2 regions of the Kribbella sp. NPDC051620 genome follow, and region 2 is predicted to be linked to the other one. Evidence: riboswitches for the same ligand, from Rfam matches in the RefSeq annotation. Region 2 holds a riboswitch; the other holds the start of a gene.
What was found. A riboswitch is a leader RNA that binds a small molecule or an ion and turns the genes downstream of it on or off. The one in region 2 is predicted to bind S-adenosylmethionine.
Positions count from the first base shown of each region.

Region 1: another riboswitch for S-adenosylmethionine. It lies ahead of ACIA12_RS09795 (aminotransferase class V-fold PLP-dependent enzyme); the one in region 2 lies ahead of thrC (threonine synthase).

Region 1 is NZ_JBITDB010000002.1:545,483-552,839, forward strand. Features, by position in the region: gene ACIA12_RS09780 (hypothetical protein) at 1-228, opposite strand, end outside; gene ACIA12_RS09785 (DNA translocase FtsK 4TM domain-containing protein) at 232-2,880, opposite strand; gene ACIA12_RS09790 (DinB family protein) at 3,002-3,520, opposite strand; SAM riboswitch class IV at 3,684-3,798, shown strand; gene ACIA12_RS09795 (aminotransferase class V-fold PLP-dependent enzyme) at 3,815-5,179, shown strand; gene ACIA12_RS09800 (ATP-binding protein) at 5,283-7,357, opposite strand, start outside.
Region 2 is NZ_JBITDB010000009.1:146,465-153,821, reverse strand. Features, by position in the region: gene ACIA12_RS37365 (helix-turn-helix domain-containing protein) at 1-136, shown strand, start outside; gene ACIA12_RS37360 (zinc-dependent alcohol dehydrogenase family protein) at 133-1,167, opposite strand; gene argG (argininosuccinate synthase) at 1,227-2,681, shown strand; gene ACIA12_RS37350 (PQQ-binding-like beta-propeller repeat protein) at 2,743-4,173, shown strand; gene ACIA12_RS37345 (ubiquitin-like small modifier protein 1) at 4,206-4,481, opposite strand; gene thrC (threonine synthase) at 4,478-5,746, opposite strand; SAM riboswitch class I at 5,761-5,900, opposite strand; gene ACIA12_RS37335 (cation:proton antiporter) at 5,966-7,207, opposite strand; gene ACIA12_RS37330 (DNA-3-methyladenine glycosylase family protein) at 7,277-7,357, opposite strand, start outside.

The sequences.
Region 1 (7,357 bases), on a different contig from region 2:
CCGGGCGCAGATCACCGCTAGTACGGCGAAGGCCGCCGCGGCGATCCAGCGCAGTACGCCGGTCGGGCTTGTCGACCCCGAGGTCGCGAAACCGATCGCGACCAGCGCGGCGCCGACGGCCAGCGCGCCGTGCACCGGCTGGGAGGCCTTGACGGTGAACTCGTGGGTGGCCTGGTCGATGTCGACTGCGTGCTGCTCAGACCGGGGCATCGCGGTGTGGGCGGTCACGGGTCACTCTCCTCGCAATGTGGCGACGAAGTCCTCTAGGTCGTCCGGTTTCACCAGTACGTCGCGGGCCTTCGAACCCTCGCTCGGCCCGACCACACCCCGGCTCTCCAGGATGTCCATCAGCCGGCCCGCCTTGGCGAAACCGACCCGGAGCTTACGTTGCAGCATCGACGTCGAGCCGAACTGGGTCGACACGATCAGCTCGGCCGCCTGGACGACCAGGTCGAGGTCGTCGCCGATCTCGTCGTCGAGGTCCTTGCTCGGTCCGGCCGGCGCGATCAGATCCTCGCGGTACGTCGGTTGCAGCTGCTCCTTGCAGTGCTCGACGACCGCCCGGATCTCGTTCTCGGTGACCCAGGCGCCCTGGATCCGCATCGGCTTGCTCGCGCCCATCGGCAGGAACAGGCCGTCACCCTGGCCGACCAGCTTCTCCGCGCCGGGCTGGTCGAGGATGACCCGGCTGTCGGCCAGCGACGAGGTCGCGAAGGCCAGCCGGGACGGCACGTTGGCCTTGATCAGACCGGTTACGACGTCGACCGAAGGACGCTGGGTGGCCAGCACCAGGTGGATACCGGCGGCCCGGGCCAGCTGGGTGATCCGGACGATCGAGTCCTCGACGTCGCGCGGCGCGACCATCATCAGGTCGGCGAGCTCGTCGACGATCACCAGCAGGTACGGGTACGGCGTGAGGACGCGCTCGCTGCCCGGCGGCGGCTTGATCTTGCCGCCGCGGACCGCCTTGTTGAAGTCGTCGACGTGCCGGAACCCGAAGGCCGCCAGGTCGTCGTAGCGCATGTCCATCTCGCGGACGACCCACTGCAGCGCCTCGGCCGCCTTCTTCGCGCTGGTGATGATCGGCGTGATCAGGTGCGGGATGCCCTCGTAGTTGTTCAGCTCGACCCGCTTGGGGTCGACCAGCACCATCCGGACCTCGTCCGGCGTCGACCGCATCAGCACCGAGGTGATCAGCGAGTTGACGAACGACGACTTGCCCGAGCCGGTCGCACCCGCGACCAGCAGGTGCGGCATCTTCGCCATGTTGGCCACGACGAAGCCGCCCTCGACGTCCTTGCCGAGCCCGGCGACCATCGGGTGGTGGTCGTTGCGCGCGGTCGCGGACCGGATCACGTCGCCGAGGCTGACGATCTCCTTGTCCACGTTCGGGATCTCGATGCCGATCGCGGACTTGCCCGGGATCGGCGACAGGATCCGGACGTCGGCCGAGGCCACGGCATACGCGATGTTCTTCGACAGCGCGGTGACCTTCTCGACCTTGACCGCGGAGCCGAGCTCCACCTCGTACCGGGTGACCGTCGGGCCACGGGTGTAGCCGGTCACCTGGGCGTCGATGCCGAACTGGTCGAACACCTCGGTGAGCTTGCCGACCACCGCGTCCGACGCCTTCGTCCGGGCCTTGTGGACCGAGCCGGGCTTGAGGATCTGCCCGTCGGGCAGCGTGTAGGTGATGTCGCCGGAGAGGCTGAGTTGCTCGACCCGTTGCGGCAACGGCGTGTGCGGCGGCGGCTCCGGAGCCGGTTCGGGCTCCAGGTCCTTCTTGGAGCCGGCCTTCATCGCACCCGCGACGGCACCGTAGATCGGCGGAGCACCGGCCGCGGCCGCGGCGGCGCCGTCCGCGTCGACGTCGTACGGCTCCTCCTCCGGATCGATCGGAGCCTTCTTGCGGCCGCGCTTGTTGATCTCGCGGCCTTCGAGCACCGGCGAGTCGTACGGCTTGACGGTCGGCTCGCCGTCGTCGTCCAGGGCGGCCTTCGCGCGCCGCTCCTTGCGAGTCAGACGGACGGTGTCGTCAGCAGCCGCGGCCACGGACGGCGCGTCGGCCGGGAGCTCAGTACGTCCGAGCAGTACGTCGAATGCGGCACGCACCCGCAACGGGATCGCGTAGATCGGAGTACCGGTGACTACGAGGGCGCCGAAGAGGGCGAGCAGGACGAGTAGCGGCGCTGCGACGTACTGGGTGAGCAGGTCGGACAGGAGCGAGGAGACGACGTACCCGATCGCTCCCCCGGCGTCCTGCAGCCGGCCGTCGGACGGGTTGCCGGGACGCGGCAGCCCGTTGGCGATGTGAACCAGACCCAGTACTCCGAGGGAGACGGCCGTCCAGCCGATCACCTGGCGTCCGGCCGGGCCGTTGCGGTCCGGGTGACGCATGGTGCGCAGGGCGATGAACAGGAGCATCAGCGGTACGGCCCAGCCGAGCATGCCGACACTGCCGCCGACTGCCACCCGGATGCCCTTGCCGACCGCGCCGGGCATGTCCCACCAGATCGCGGCGGCCACTACGAACGCCAGGCCGATCAGGGTGAGGCCGGCGCCGTCACGGCGGTGGGCCGGGTCCAGGTCGCGGGCGCCGTGGCCGATGCCGCGGACCATGCTGCCGAGCACGTGGGCGATCCCGATCCAGACCTTGACCAGCCCTCTGGCGAGGGCGAGCATGGCGGCCGCGAACGGACCCGCGCTGCTCGCTTTGGGCACGGCCGTGCGCGCAGCGGTGGAGCCACTGCGCTTCGTGCTCTGCCCACGCTTCTGGGCGCCTGACGGACGGGAGCGGCCACCAGCCGCCGAGCGGCCCGATGCGGGGCTGCTGGCTGCCGACTTCCGCGCCCGCGCCGGGGAAGACGTGCGGGTCGCCATGTCTAGCAGGCTACCCCGACTACCACTCGAGTCACACGTGTCACACGCCGATCACACCGCCCCATCCGTAGCGTCACAGCCCCACGCGGCCGGGCGTGTCCCAGCGGCCGCAACGCAGGCCTCAGGCGCCGGTCACGCCGTCCAGATGTTCGCGGAGGAGGTCGGCGTGGCCGCAGTGGCGGGCATACTCGCCGATCAGATGGATGTAGATCATCCGGAGCGAGGACACCTCGTCACGGAAAGTGAACTGCTCATCCAGAGAATGGCCTTCGGCGGCCTTGTCTGAAAGCGCCCATTCGTCGATCAGGGCTTCGTACTCCGCCTGTGCCCGGCCTGCGTCGATGAGTTCGAAGTCCGCGTCCTTGCCGAGAGCCGGATCGAACACGGGCGCAGCCGGATTGTCGCCCGCGAAGTGGATGCGGAACCAGATTCGTTCGACCTTGGTCGCGTGCCGGATCAGGCCGAGCAGGGAGAGGTTCGACGGTGGCAGCGGGCGGGCGGCCAGTTGCTCGGCGGTCAGGCCGGCGCATTTGTACAGCAGCGTGGTCCGGTGGAAGTTCAGGTAGCCGGCGAGCAACTCCTGCTCGGGCGCGACGAGCGAGCCCTCGGGCCGCTCGACCTCAGGTGCGATCCAGGTCATCCGCGCATCCTCCCCCAGCGGTCACCCCGCGAGCCATTGCATTAAGCAACAACCCGGAAAAGCACACTCACCCACGCCTGGCGTCTCACGATACGTTCGAGTATCCCAGCCAATGAGATGGCTGCTGGCGCGAAGGCCGGATCGTTGGCTACGGTCTTGGGCAGGTCATGAGTGTCAGCGTCAAGCCCCGGCTCGCTGGCCGGCAACCCTCCACCGCGGTGGGGTGCCCCGGGTGAGGACCCGGCCGTTCGGATACCCCGATTCGGCAAGTGCGGACCACCCGGGAGCAGAACCATGTCGATCCTCTCCATCCTCGAGCCTGCCAACGCCGCCGTGACCACCCGGCCGGCCCTCGCCAAGCTCACCACCGGCAACATCCCCGCCACCGTCGCGAGCGACCTGCTGGTCCCGCTGGCCGACGGCCGCGTGACCGACTACGCGAACTTCGACCACGGTGCGAGCGCGCCGTGTCTGGAGTCGGTGCGAGCGGCGGTCGAGGCTGCCCTCCCGTCGTACGCGTCGGTGCACCGTGGCAACGGCTACGCCTCGCGCATCACCACCCAGTGGTACGAGCGGGCTCGCGCCGAGGTTCACGGCTTCGTCGGTGCCCGCGAGGACGACCAGGTGATCTTCACCCGGCAGACCACCGACGCGCTCAACCTGCTGGCTCGCGCCGTACCGGCCGACGCGACCGTGATCGTGTTCGAGTCGGAGCACCACGCGGCCCTCCTCCCCTGGCCCGCCGAGCGCACTACCAGGCTCGCGGCGCCCACCAGCCACACCGGAGCGGTCACCGCAGTCGCCGACGCACTGCGCGCCGCACCGGAGGGCCCGCGCCTGGTCGTCATCACCGGCGCGTCGAACGTGACCGGCGAGATCTTCCCCATCGCGGAGATCGCCGCCGTCGCCAAGGCCCACGGTGCCCGCGTCTGCCTCGACGCCGCGCAGCTCGCACCGCACCGCGTGGTCGACATCCAGGACCTGGACGTCGACTGGGTGGCGCTCTCGGGCCACAAGCTCTACGCCCCGTACGGCGCCGGCGCGCTGATCGGCCGGGCTGACTGGCTCAACGCGGCCGACCCGTACCTGTACGGCGGTGGCGCGACGGCCGCAGTGACCGGCGACACGACCGTCTGGAACCAGGGCCCGGCCCGGCACGAAGGCGGCTCCCCCAACGTGATCGGCGCGATCGCACTGGCCGCCGCGTGCGCCGCGATCACCGAGCACCGCGAGGCGATCGAGCAGCACGAGCGCAGCCTGCTTGCCCGGCTCCGCACCGGCCTGGCCCAGATCGCCGGCGTGAACACGTACGACATCTTCGGCGCCGACGCCGACCGAGTGGGCACGGTCTGCTTCACCATCGACGGGGTCAGCTCGACGCTGGTGTCTGCGGCGCTCTCGGCGGAGTACGGGATCGGCGTACGGGACGGCAAGTTCTGCGCGCACCCGCTGGTCGGGCACCTGCTCGCCGACTCGCCGGAGGCAACCGCAGTCCGCGCAAGCCTCGGATTGGGTACCACCCGCGAGCACGTCGACCGCCTCGTCAGCGCGGTACGCGCCCTGGCCACCAACGGCCTGACCACCGAGTACGACGAGACGCCGCACGGCTGTCAGCCCCACAACGACCCCCGCGACCTGGTCGCGCCCAAGATCTGGTGAATCACCCCGCACTCGCCGACCGCCTGAGCCGCTCCACCGCTCGGTGACTGGCTGAAGACCACAGACGTGGCGAGTGCAGGACCTAGTGGTGAGCGGCAAACGCCTAACGGTCCGGACGGTTGGCCAGCCAGGCAGCGATCTGGCTGCGCGAGCTGAAGCCGAGTTTGTCCAGGATGTGCACGACATGCGATTCCGCGGTCCGTCTGCTGATCACGAGTCGGAGCGCGATCTCCTTGTTCGTCAGCCCCTGGGCCACCAGCTCGGCCACCTGATACTCCCGATCACTCAGCGATCCTGCAGCGGCGGCCACCGGCCGCGGTGCCGGTACTGCGGCCGTGCGCCCGGCGACGAACGTCATCGCCTCGTCGAAGCCGGCCGCGGCCGCCGCTGCGCCACGCCCGAAAGCCGCCCGGTACCGGTCGTTGCCCAAGGCATCCGTCACCTCACGCTCACAGGCGTCGTGAGCGTCACTCATCCTCAACGAGCCGAGCAACCGCTGCCCGCCACCCATCGGCCACACCTGGTGCGCGACCCCGAGCAGCTCGGCAGCGCGTTCGGCCCGGCCCATCGCTGCAGTGGTCCAGCACAGCAGCTCCAGCCAGGTCGCTGCGCCCAGTACGTCATTGAAGAGGGCTGCAAGCCTGACTGCCTCGATCAACCTAGCAGTCGCTTCAACGTACGAGCCCTGCATCCATTGAGCCAGCGCGCACGCGTAGAGCAGGCCCCCACGTGCGTACTGCTCCCCCGTCTCGTCGCAACGCTCTAGTGCCCGCTGGGCGAGTGCCATACCCTCAGCTAGCCGTCCCTGCCAGATCTCTGCCTGGGCCGTAGCCGAATGGAGCTGCAGCAGGAAGCTACTGGGTTGATCCAGCGCCTCCAGCCGGCGGATCGCCTCATGGAAGAGCGGTGTCGCCTTCTCGATCTCGCCGGTCAGGAAGTAGTAGGCACCGAACACGAAGACGGTGTGGGCGAGCATGTCAGCGTCGTCGTGCTCACGCGCCCAGCTGTCGGCCTCCGCGGCGTACGCGTAGATCGTCGCGGCCTCGCCCATCAGGCTGAGGGCGAAGGACAGGATGCCAAGAGCAACGGCCCGGTCCCGGCTCGGCTCCGGGTTGAGTTCCAGTGCTCGCTCCAGCCAGAGCTTGCCCTCGGCAGGATGACCGCAGAACAACCAGTCGAAGTGCAGCACGACCACGAACCGCAGGAAGACCACAGGGCTGCTAGAGCTGTACTCCAGAGCCGCCCGGAGATTGGCATGCTCGTCCCTGCACCAGGCCTGCGCCTCAACCTGTGCCGTACTGCGACGCCAGTCCTCACTCCACATCGCCGCGAGCCGCAGGTAGTGATCCCGATGCAGAGCCTGTACCGCGTCTGCCTGGCCCGCCTCCCGAAGCCGCCGAAGCCCGTACTGCCGAACAGGCTCCAACAGCCTGAATCGACCCTGCTCGCGCTGCACGATCGACTTGTCCACCAGGCCGGCCAGAACGTCCAACCCACCGCCAACCGCCTCAGCACCGGTTAGGTCGAAGCCGGCAAAGACCGAGAGCCGAGCCCAGAGCTCCTGCTCCTCAGGACTGCACAGGTCATAGCTCCACCCGAGCGCTGCGCTGAGTGACTTGGACGAGAGACCGTCCAACCGGTCCAGGAGCTCGGAGACCGACAAGACCCGCAACCAAGCAGCAGCCAGCTCGACGGCCAGCGGGATTCCGTCGAGCCGCCTGCAGATCTCGGCAACGGCAGCCCCGTTCACCGAGTCGACCACGAACCCAGTGGACACAGCAGCGCCACGATCGGCGAACAGCCGCACAGCATCGGAGGCGAGCTCACCGACGGCCAGTGGCGGCACGGCGTACACATGCTCGCCTTCAACACCCAGCACGTGCCTACTGGTAGCCAGGACCCGGATGCCCGGCGCTGCCGGCAGCAACTCAAACACCAGGGCAGCACACGCCGCAGCGAGGTGCTCACAGTTGTCGAGCACCACCAGCAGCGACCGATCACTCAGGTAGTCGGTCAACCACGCAACGGGATCCTCATCGGCATCCCGCAGCCCCAGCGCTACCCCCACCGTCCTGGCGAGCAGCGCCGGCTCACGCAACGCGGCAAGCTCCACCAGCCACACACCGTCAGGAAACGTCCGCCGAACCTGTACTGCGGTGCGCAACGCGAGGCGGGTCT
Region 2 (7,357 bases):
ACACCTGGCAGTCCAACTCCGCACCGCCCGCCGAGTCCTCAAACGCCTGGAACGAGCAGGCCTGGCCGACCCCATAGGCAGCCAACAACACGGCCGAACCGGCCGCCCACCCACCGTCTACCTAATCCGCCTCTAACTCGCTAGATCAGGCTTGATGACTGTTACGCCGGCTGGGGTGCCGTTGCTGAGGGCAGCTAGGGCGGCTGGTGTTTCGTCGAGGGTGATTGTTCGGGTGATGAGCTTGGCGGGCGTGAGGTTGCCGGTGGCGACTAGGGCGAGCATTTCGGGGTAGGCGTGGGCGGGCATGCCGTGGCTGCCCAGCCACTCGAGCTCCTGGCCGATCAACCGGCCAACATCGAGCTGTACGCCGCCCGGTAGCAGACCTACCTGGATGTGCCGCCCTCGCGGACGCAAGGCGGTCAATGCTGATTGGACGATGGCAGCGGACCCTAGGGCGTCCATCGTGACCTGCGCTCCGCCAGAGGTCAGCTCCAGTAGCTCCGGTACTACGTCATCCGACGACAGCACCACATCGGCCGCACCGTAGGAGCGGGCCAGCTCCAGAGCCGCAGGGTTGGTGTCGACGGCGATGACCCGAGCACCAAGGGCCGCCGCGATCATCACCGCGGACAGCCCCACCCCACCGCAGCCGAAGATCACCACGTCCTCCCCAGCTCCCACCCGCCCGACCTGCCGCACAGCCCGGAACGACGTAGCGAAGCGGCACCCCAACCCAGCGGCGGTACCGAAGTCCAGCGAATCCGGCAGCCGCACCAGATTGACCGCAGCAAATGGCAAAGCGACATACTCCGCAAACGAACCCCAGTAGTTGAAGCCCGGCTGCAGCTGCCGAAGACAGACCTGCTGATTGCCTGCCAGACACTGCTCGCACGACCCACAGGCGCAGATGAACGGCGACGTCACCCGATCCCCCACCGCCCAGCCGGAAACCCCGGAACCGACAGCGGCGATCGTCCCGGCCAGCTCATGCCCGGGCACATGCGGCAGCACGATGTCCGGGTCGTGCCCCTGCCACCCGTGCCAGTCACTCCGGCACAGCCCGGTCGCCTCGACCTTCAGCACCACCCCACCCGGCTCAGCGACAGGCGGCGCGACTTCCTCGACCACGGGCAGTACGCCGTACTGGCGGATCACAACAGCGCGCATGCCGGCCATCCTATCCACCCGGTTTGCATGATCATGCAGACCAATGCATACTTATTCTCATGTCCAAGGTCATCACGTCTCTGCCCGTCGGCGAACGGGTCGGCATCGCCTTCTCCGGAGGGCTCGACACCTCGGTCGCGGTCGCGTGGATGCGCGACAAGGGCGCGGTCCCCTGCACGTACACCGCCGACATCGGGCAGTACGACGAGCCCGACATCGACTCGGTCCCCGGTCGCGCCGGCGAGTACGGCGCCGAGATCGCCCGGCTGGTCGACTGCCGCGCCGCGCTCGTCGAGGAGGGGCTGGCCGCGCTGACCTGCGGCGCGTTCCACATCCGCACCGGCGGCCGGGCGTACTTCAACACCACCCCGCTCGGCCGGGCCGTGACCGGCACGCTGCTGGTCCGGGCGATGCTCGAGGACGACGTGCAGATCTGGGGCGACGGCTCGACGTACAAGGGCAACGACATCGAGCGGTTCTACCGGTACGGCCTGCTGACCAACCCGAAGCTGCGGATCTACAAGCCGTGGCTGGACGCCGCCTTCGTCACCGAGCTCGGCGGCCGCAAGGAGATGAGCGAGTGGCTGGTCGCCCACGACCTGCCGTACCGGGACAGCACCGAGAAGGCGTACTCGACCGACGCGAACATCTGGGGCGCGACCCACGAGGCGAAGACGCTCGAGCACCTGGACACCGGGATCGAGACGGTCGAGCCGATCATGGGCGTGAAGTTCTGGGACCCCGAGGTGGAGATCGCCACCGAGGACGTCACGATCGGCTTCGTCCAGGGCCGGCCGGTGACGATCAACGGCAAGGAGTTCGGCTCGGCGGTCGACCTGGTGCTGGAGGCCAACGCGATCGGCGGCCGGCACGGGCTCGGGATGTCCGACCAGATCGAGAACCGGATCATCGAGGCCAAGAGCCGGGGCATCTACGAGGCGCCCGGGATGGCCTTGCTGCACGCGGCGTACGAGCGGCTGGTGAACGCGATCCACAACGAGGACACGGTCGCGTCGTACCACAACGAGGGCCGCAAGCTCGGCCGGCTGATGTACGAGGGCCGCTGGCTCGACCCGCAGGCGCTGATGATCCGCGAGTCGCTGCAGCGCTGGGTCGGCTCGGCGATCACCGGTGAGGTCACGCTGCGGCTGCGGCGGGGCGAGGACTACTCGATCATCGACACCACCGGCCCGGCGTTCAGCTACCACCCGGACAAGCTGTCGATGGAGCGGACCGAGGACTCCGCCTTCGGCCCGGTCGACCGGATCGGCCAGCTGACCATGCGGAACCTGGACATCGCCGACTCCCGCGCCAAGCTCGAGCAGTACGCCGGCCTGGGCCTGATCGGCACCGCCCACGCCCAGCTGCTCGGCGCGGAGACCAACCAGCTCGGCGAGACCACCCTGATCGGCGAGATGACCACCGGCGGCGCCGACGCGATCGCCTCCCGCGGCGAGCCCAACCCCGACGACGCCCTGCTCGACAGCGCCGCGATGGAGTCCGGTACCGACTGACCGGCCCGACCTCCCTGTTTGGCATGCTGGCCGTCCCGTCTCCGCCCCGAGGGAGGGCCGCATGCCCGACAGCACCGTTGCCGGCAGCACCGTTGCCGACAGCAAGCACCGGCCGGCGAGCCGACGGACCGTCGCGGCGGTCGTCGTACTCGCGGCAGCCGCTGTTCTCGGCGTCCTGACGATCGTCTTCGACTGGGGCTGGCCGGTGTGGATCGCCACGCTGGCAGTCGGCGCGATCGCGCTGGTGGTCGCGTTCCTGCGGACCCGCCCGGTACTACGCAGCGCCGCGGTACTCACCGCCGTGGCCCTGGTCGTCACCGGGATACTCGTGGTCCGTATCCCGCCGATGACCCCGTCCGGCTGGAAGGTCGAGCCGGACGTCCGCCTGATCGCGGCCGACGAGAAGCTCGCCGTCACGCTGGACCAGCAGACCGGCGAGGTGCAAGGCCGCGCGATCGACGACGGCAACCAGCTGTGGAAGAACGGTTTCGGCGGCTCGGGCAGCACCGACTGGAAACAGCTCGGCACCGATGCCGTGCTGCTGTTCGACGACAGCGGCAGCTCTCAGCGCGACAACCGGGCGGCGGTCATCTCGATCGCCGACGGCAAGACCCGGTGGAGCCAGGACGTCGGCCGGCAGGAACCGTTCACAGCGAACGACACCGTGGTGGTGTTCACCGGCGACAAGACGACGACAGGAATCGACCTCGCGACCGGCAAGAAGCTGTGGACGCACGCCGGTGAAGCAACCGCGGGGTCAGGCGGGCAAGGCTCCTACCGCCCCAACCGCTGGGTGGCTCGGTCCGACTGGATCGCCGTGCGCAACGCCTCGGGGTCGGCGCCGACCGCGGTACTCGACGTGCGTACAGGTCAGGTAGCAACCGCGGTACGGGCGACCCGAAGCGACTTCGTCATCGCGGGCCAGACGTTCGTCGAGTTCACCTACGCCAAGGATGGCCACCGGCTCGCCAAGGGCACTCCCCTCGCGGGCGGTCAACCCTGGTCGACTCCGTTCGGACGGCTCAACGGGCTGGAGACACTGGATGTGGTCGACGGACGAGCGCGGGCGGTGTACGGCACCAAAACCGTCTTCCTCGACCCTGGGACCGGCACCCTGCGTGAGGTACCCCTCGATGGCCGATGGTCGGTGGCGCTTCAAAGCCGCGTCGACGGCCGGTACGTCGCGGTCGAGCAGCGCGACCGGGACCACCACGTCGTGGCTACTGCCATCGCCGACACGACCACCGGCAAGCTGGTGGACGTGCCCGGGCGCGGCGACCAGGTCGAAGCGTCGATCGAACAGTCCTCCGACGGTACGGCGATCGCGCACACCACCGTCGTCGACGCGGTGGGAGGCAAGAGCCAGCGCTACACCCTGATCAGCGACGGCGCCGAGCACGGCCAGGTCTCCACGACGCAGGGCCGGTTCGCGTCCGCCGGGGACGTCATCAAGGTGGGCGGGCGGATCACGACCTTCCCGCGCACCGGCTGACGTCACCCGGCGGTTCGTTCAGTTGAGGAAGCTCAGCCGCCGGCGACGGCCGGGATGATCGAGACCTGGCCGCCGTCCTTGATCGTGGTCTGCAGGCCCTCGGAGAAGCGGACGTCGTCGTTGTCGACGTAGATGTTGACGAAGCGGCGGAGTTCGCCGGACTCGTCGAGCACCCGGCCCTTGATCCCCGGGTACGACGTGTCGAGGGACTCGAGCACCTCGCTCAGAGTCGCCCCCTCGACGGAGACCTCGGAGGCACCCTTGGTGTAGGGGCGCAGGATGGTCGGGACACGGACGCTGACACTCACTGCAGACCCGCCTTCACGAAGGCGTCGTACGACGCGGGGATGGTGACCTTCGGGCCGACCCGGTCGGCCACGGCGTCGAGCGTCTTGAGCCCGTCGCCGGAGTTGATGATCACCGTCTCGGCGTCGGGATCGATCTGCCCGGTCTCGATCAGCTTCTTCAGCGTCGCGACCGTCACCCCGCCCGCGGTCTCGGTGAAGATGCCCTCGGTCCGGGCGAGCAGCTGGATGCCCTCGATGACCTCTTCGTCGCTGACGTCCTCGATCACCCCACCGGTCCGCCGGGCCACGTCGAGCACGTACGGTCCGTCGGCCGGGTTGCCGATCGCCAGCGACTTGGCGATGGTGTCCGGCTTGACCGGCTTCACCACGTCATGTCCGTCGCGGAACGCCTGCGCGACCGGCGAGCACCCGGTCGCCTGGGCGCCGTAGATCTTGTAGTCGGTCGCGTCGACCAGGCCCAGCTTGCCGAGCTCGGTGAAGCCCTTGTCGATCTTGGTCAGCTGCGAACCGGACGCGACCGGGATCACCACCTGCTGCGGGATCCGCCAGCCGAGCTGCTCGGCGATCTCGAAGGCCAGCGTCTTGGAGCCCTCGGAGTAGTACGGGCGGACGTTGACGTTCACGAACGCCCAGCCCTCCTCCTCACCGGCGATCTCGGAGGCCAGCTTGTTGACGTCGTCGTAGTTGCCCTCGACGGCCACCAGCGTGCCGCCGTACACGGCCGTGGTGATGATCTTGGGACGCTCGAGGTCCTGCGGGATGAACACGACCGAGCGGATCCCGGCCCGGGCGGCGGCCGCGGCGACGGCGTTGGCCAGGTTGCCGGTGGAGGGGCAGGCGAAGACCTTCATGCCCAGCTCGCGGGTGGCGCTCAGAGCGGAGGCGACGACCCGGTCCTTGAACGAGTGCGTCGGGTTGCCCGAGTCGTCCTTCACCCACAGCTTGCGCAGGCCGAGCTCGCGGGCCAGGTTGCCGGCGTCGATCAGCCGGGTGTAGCCGGGCTCGGTGTTCGGGAAGCTGGCCACGTCGACGGGGACGGGCAGCAGCGGCTGGTACCGCCAGATGTTCTTGGGTCCGGCTTCGATCTGCTCACGCGTGATGGTCGGGAACTCGTACCCGACCTCGAGCGGGCCGAAGCACTCCATACAGGCGTAGAACGGGCCGAGCTCGGATTTGGCGCCGCAGGCGCGGCAGCTCAGATGGGTTCCGTTGCCGAAGGCACCTTCACGGATGGTGTGGGTGGTGGCGGCGGTACTCAGGCTCATGACGGAGTTTTCCCTCCTCATCTTCCCCGCACCGGATCTCGGCACAGGACGGATTTGGCACCGTTCCGCCGCCGGAGTCTCGGATCGAGCCGCCGCACGGGGAGGGTTGCCGGGACTTCAACGGGCCGTTTCCCTCAGTCCCTCTGGATGAGCCCTGCCGAGATTACCCAATCGGGTCCATATTGTGTCTTCCGTTCCCACCATGCGAGACAGTCGATCTCATCGGCCACGGCGGCGGTCGAGCATCCGCATGAGTGGGGTGGCGGCGACCCCGTGGACGGCGACGCTCAGGACGACGGTGAAGCCGACGGTGGCCCACAGCCAGGGCAGGTCGGTGCCGAAGTCGGCGCCCGCGTAGGCCAGGTAGAACACCGACCCCACCCCTCGTACTCCGAACGCCGCCGTGACCCAGCGTTCGGACCGGCGCATCGGCGTACCGGCCAGAGCGAGCCAGGCGGTGAGCGGACGTAGTACCAGCACGAGGAGCAGGCCGATCGCTGCTCCTGCCAAGGTCAGGGGTTTGAGCAGGCCACCGGTGATCGCTACGCCGAGCAGCAGCAGGATCCCCCAGGTGAGGATGTGCTCCAGCTGCTCCATGAATCCGTGCAGTTCCTCATGGAAATCGTGGCTGCGCTCGGAGGCCCTGAGCGACAGGGCAGCGACGAAGACGGCGACGAATCCGTAGCCATGCAGTACTTGGGTGAGGCCGTAGACGCCGAGCGTCGTCGCCAGTGCCAGCACGGGTTCGCGCGAATCGGCCAGCCGGAAAGTGCGCGACGGCGCGGAGAAGGCCATCTTGCCGAGCAACCAGCCGGCGCCGGCTCCGATCGCGACACCGATCACGGTCTTGCCGATCAGGTCCCAGGCGAACCACTCCAGCGCCCAGTCGCCGACCGCTCCCTTCGTCGCCGCGAACACCGCGGCGTAGATGAACGGAAACGCCAGCCCGTCGTTGAGCCCAGCCTCCGAGGTGAGCGCGAACCGCACCTCGTCATCCTCCTCGGGCTCGGCCCCCTCCCCGGTCGTCGGCCCTTGCACCTGTACGTCCGACGCGAGCACCGGGTCGGTCGGAGCCAGTACCGCGCCCAGCAGCAAAGCCGTCGCCGGCGCCAACCCGACCAGCCATCCGACTCCGGCGACAGCCGCGATACAAGCAGGCATCGCCACCAGCAGCAGCCGCCACGTCACCGCCCACCGCTTCCACCCGATCGGCCGATCGATCGCCAGCCCCACACCCATCAGCGCGATCAGGATGGTCAATTCGGCCAGATGCTCGGTCAGCCCCGACTCACTGATCGGACTGACCCGCCCTCGCTCCACGAACAGCCCCAGCAACAACCCAGCCGCCACAAACGCCATCGGCGCCGAAATCGCATACCGCCGCAACAACCGAGGCAGCACAGCCCCCACCAGCAAAGCCACGCCCGCCACCAGGTACAACCCGTCCCCGTCAATCTCCATATCCCACCCCCAGTGCCCAACCCCAGCCGGTGGAACCGCCGCTCGGTGGGTGCTGGTGCTGGGCGGGTTCTAGCGGAGGCGGTGGGTGGCGCCGGGGGTGTGGGTGGGGAGGGATTTGCGGGGGCCGTAGCGGGGGTGGTGGTGGCCGGC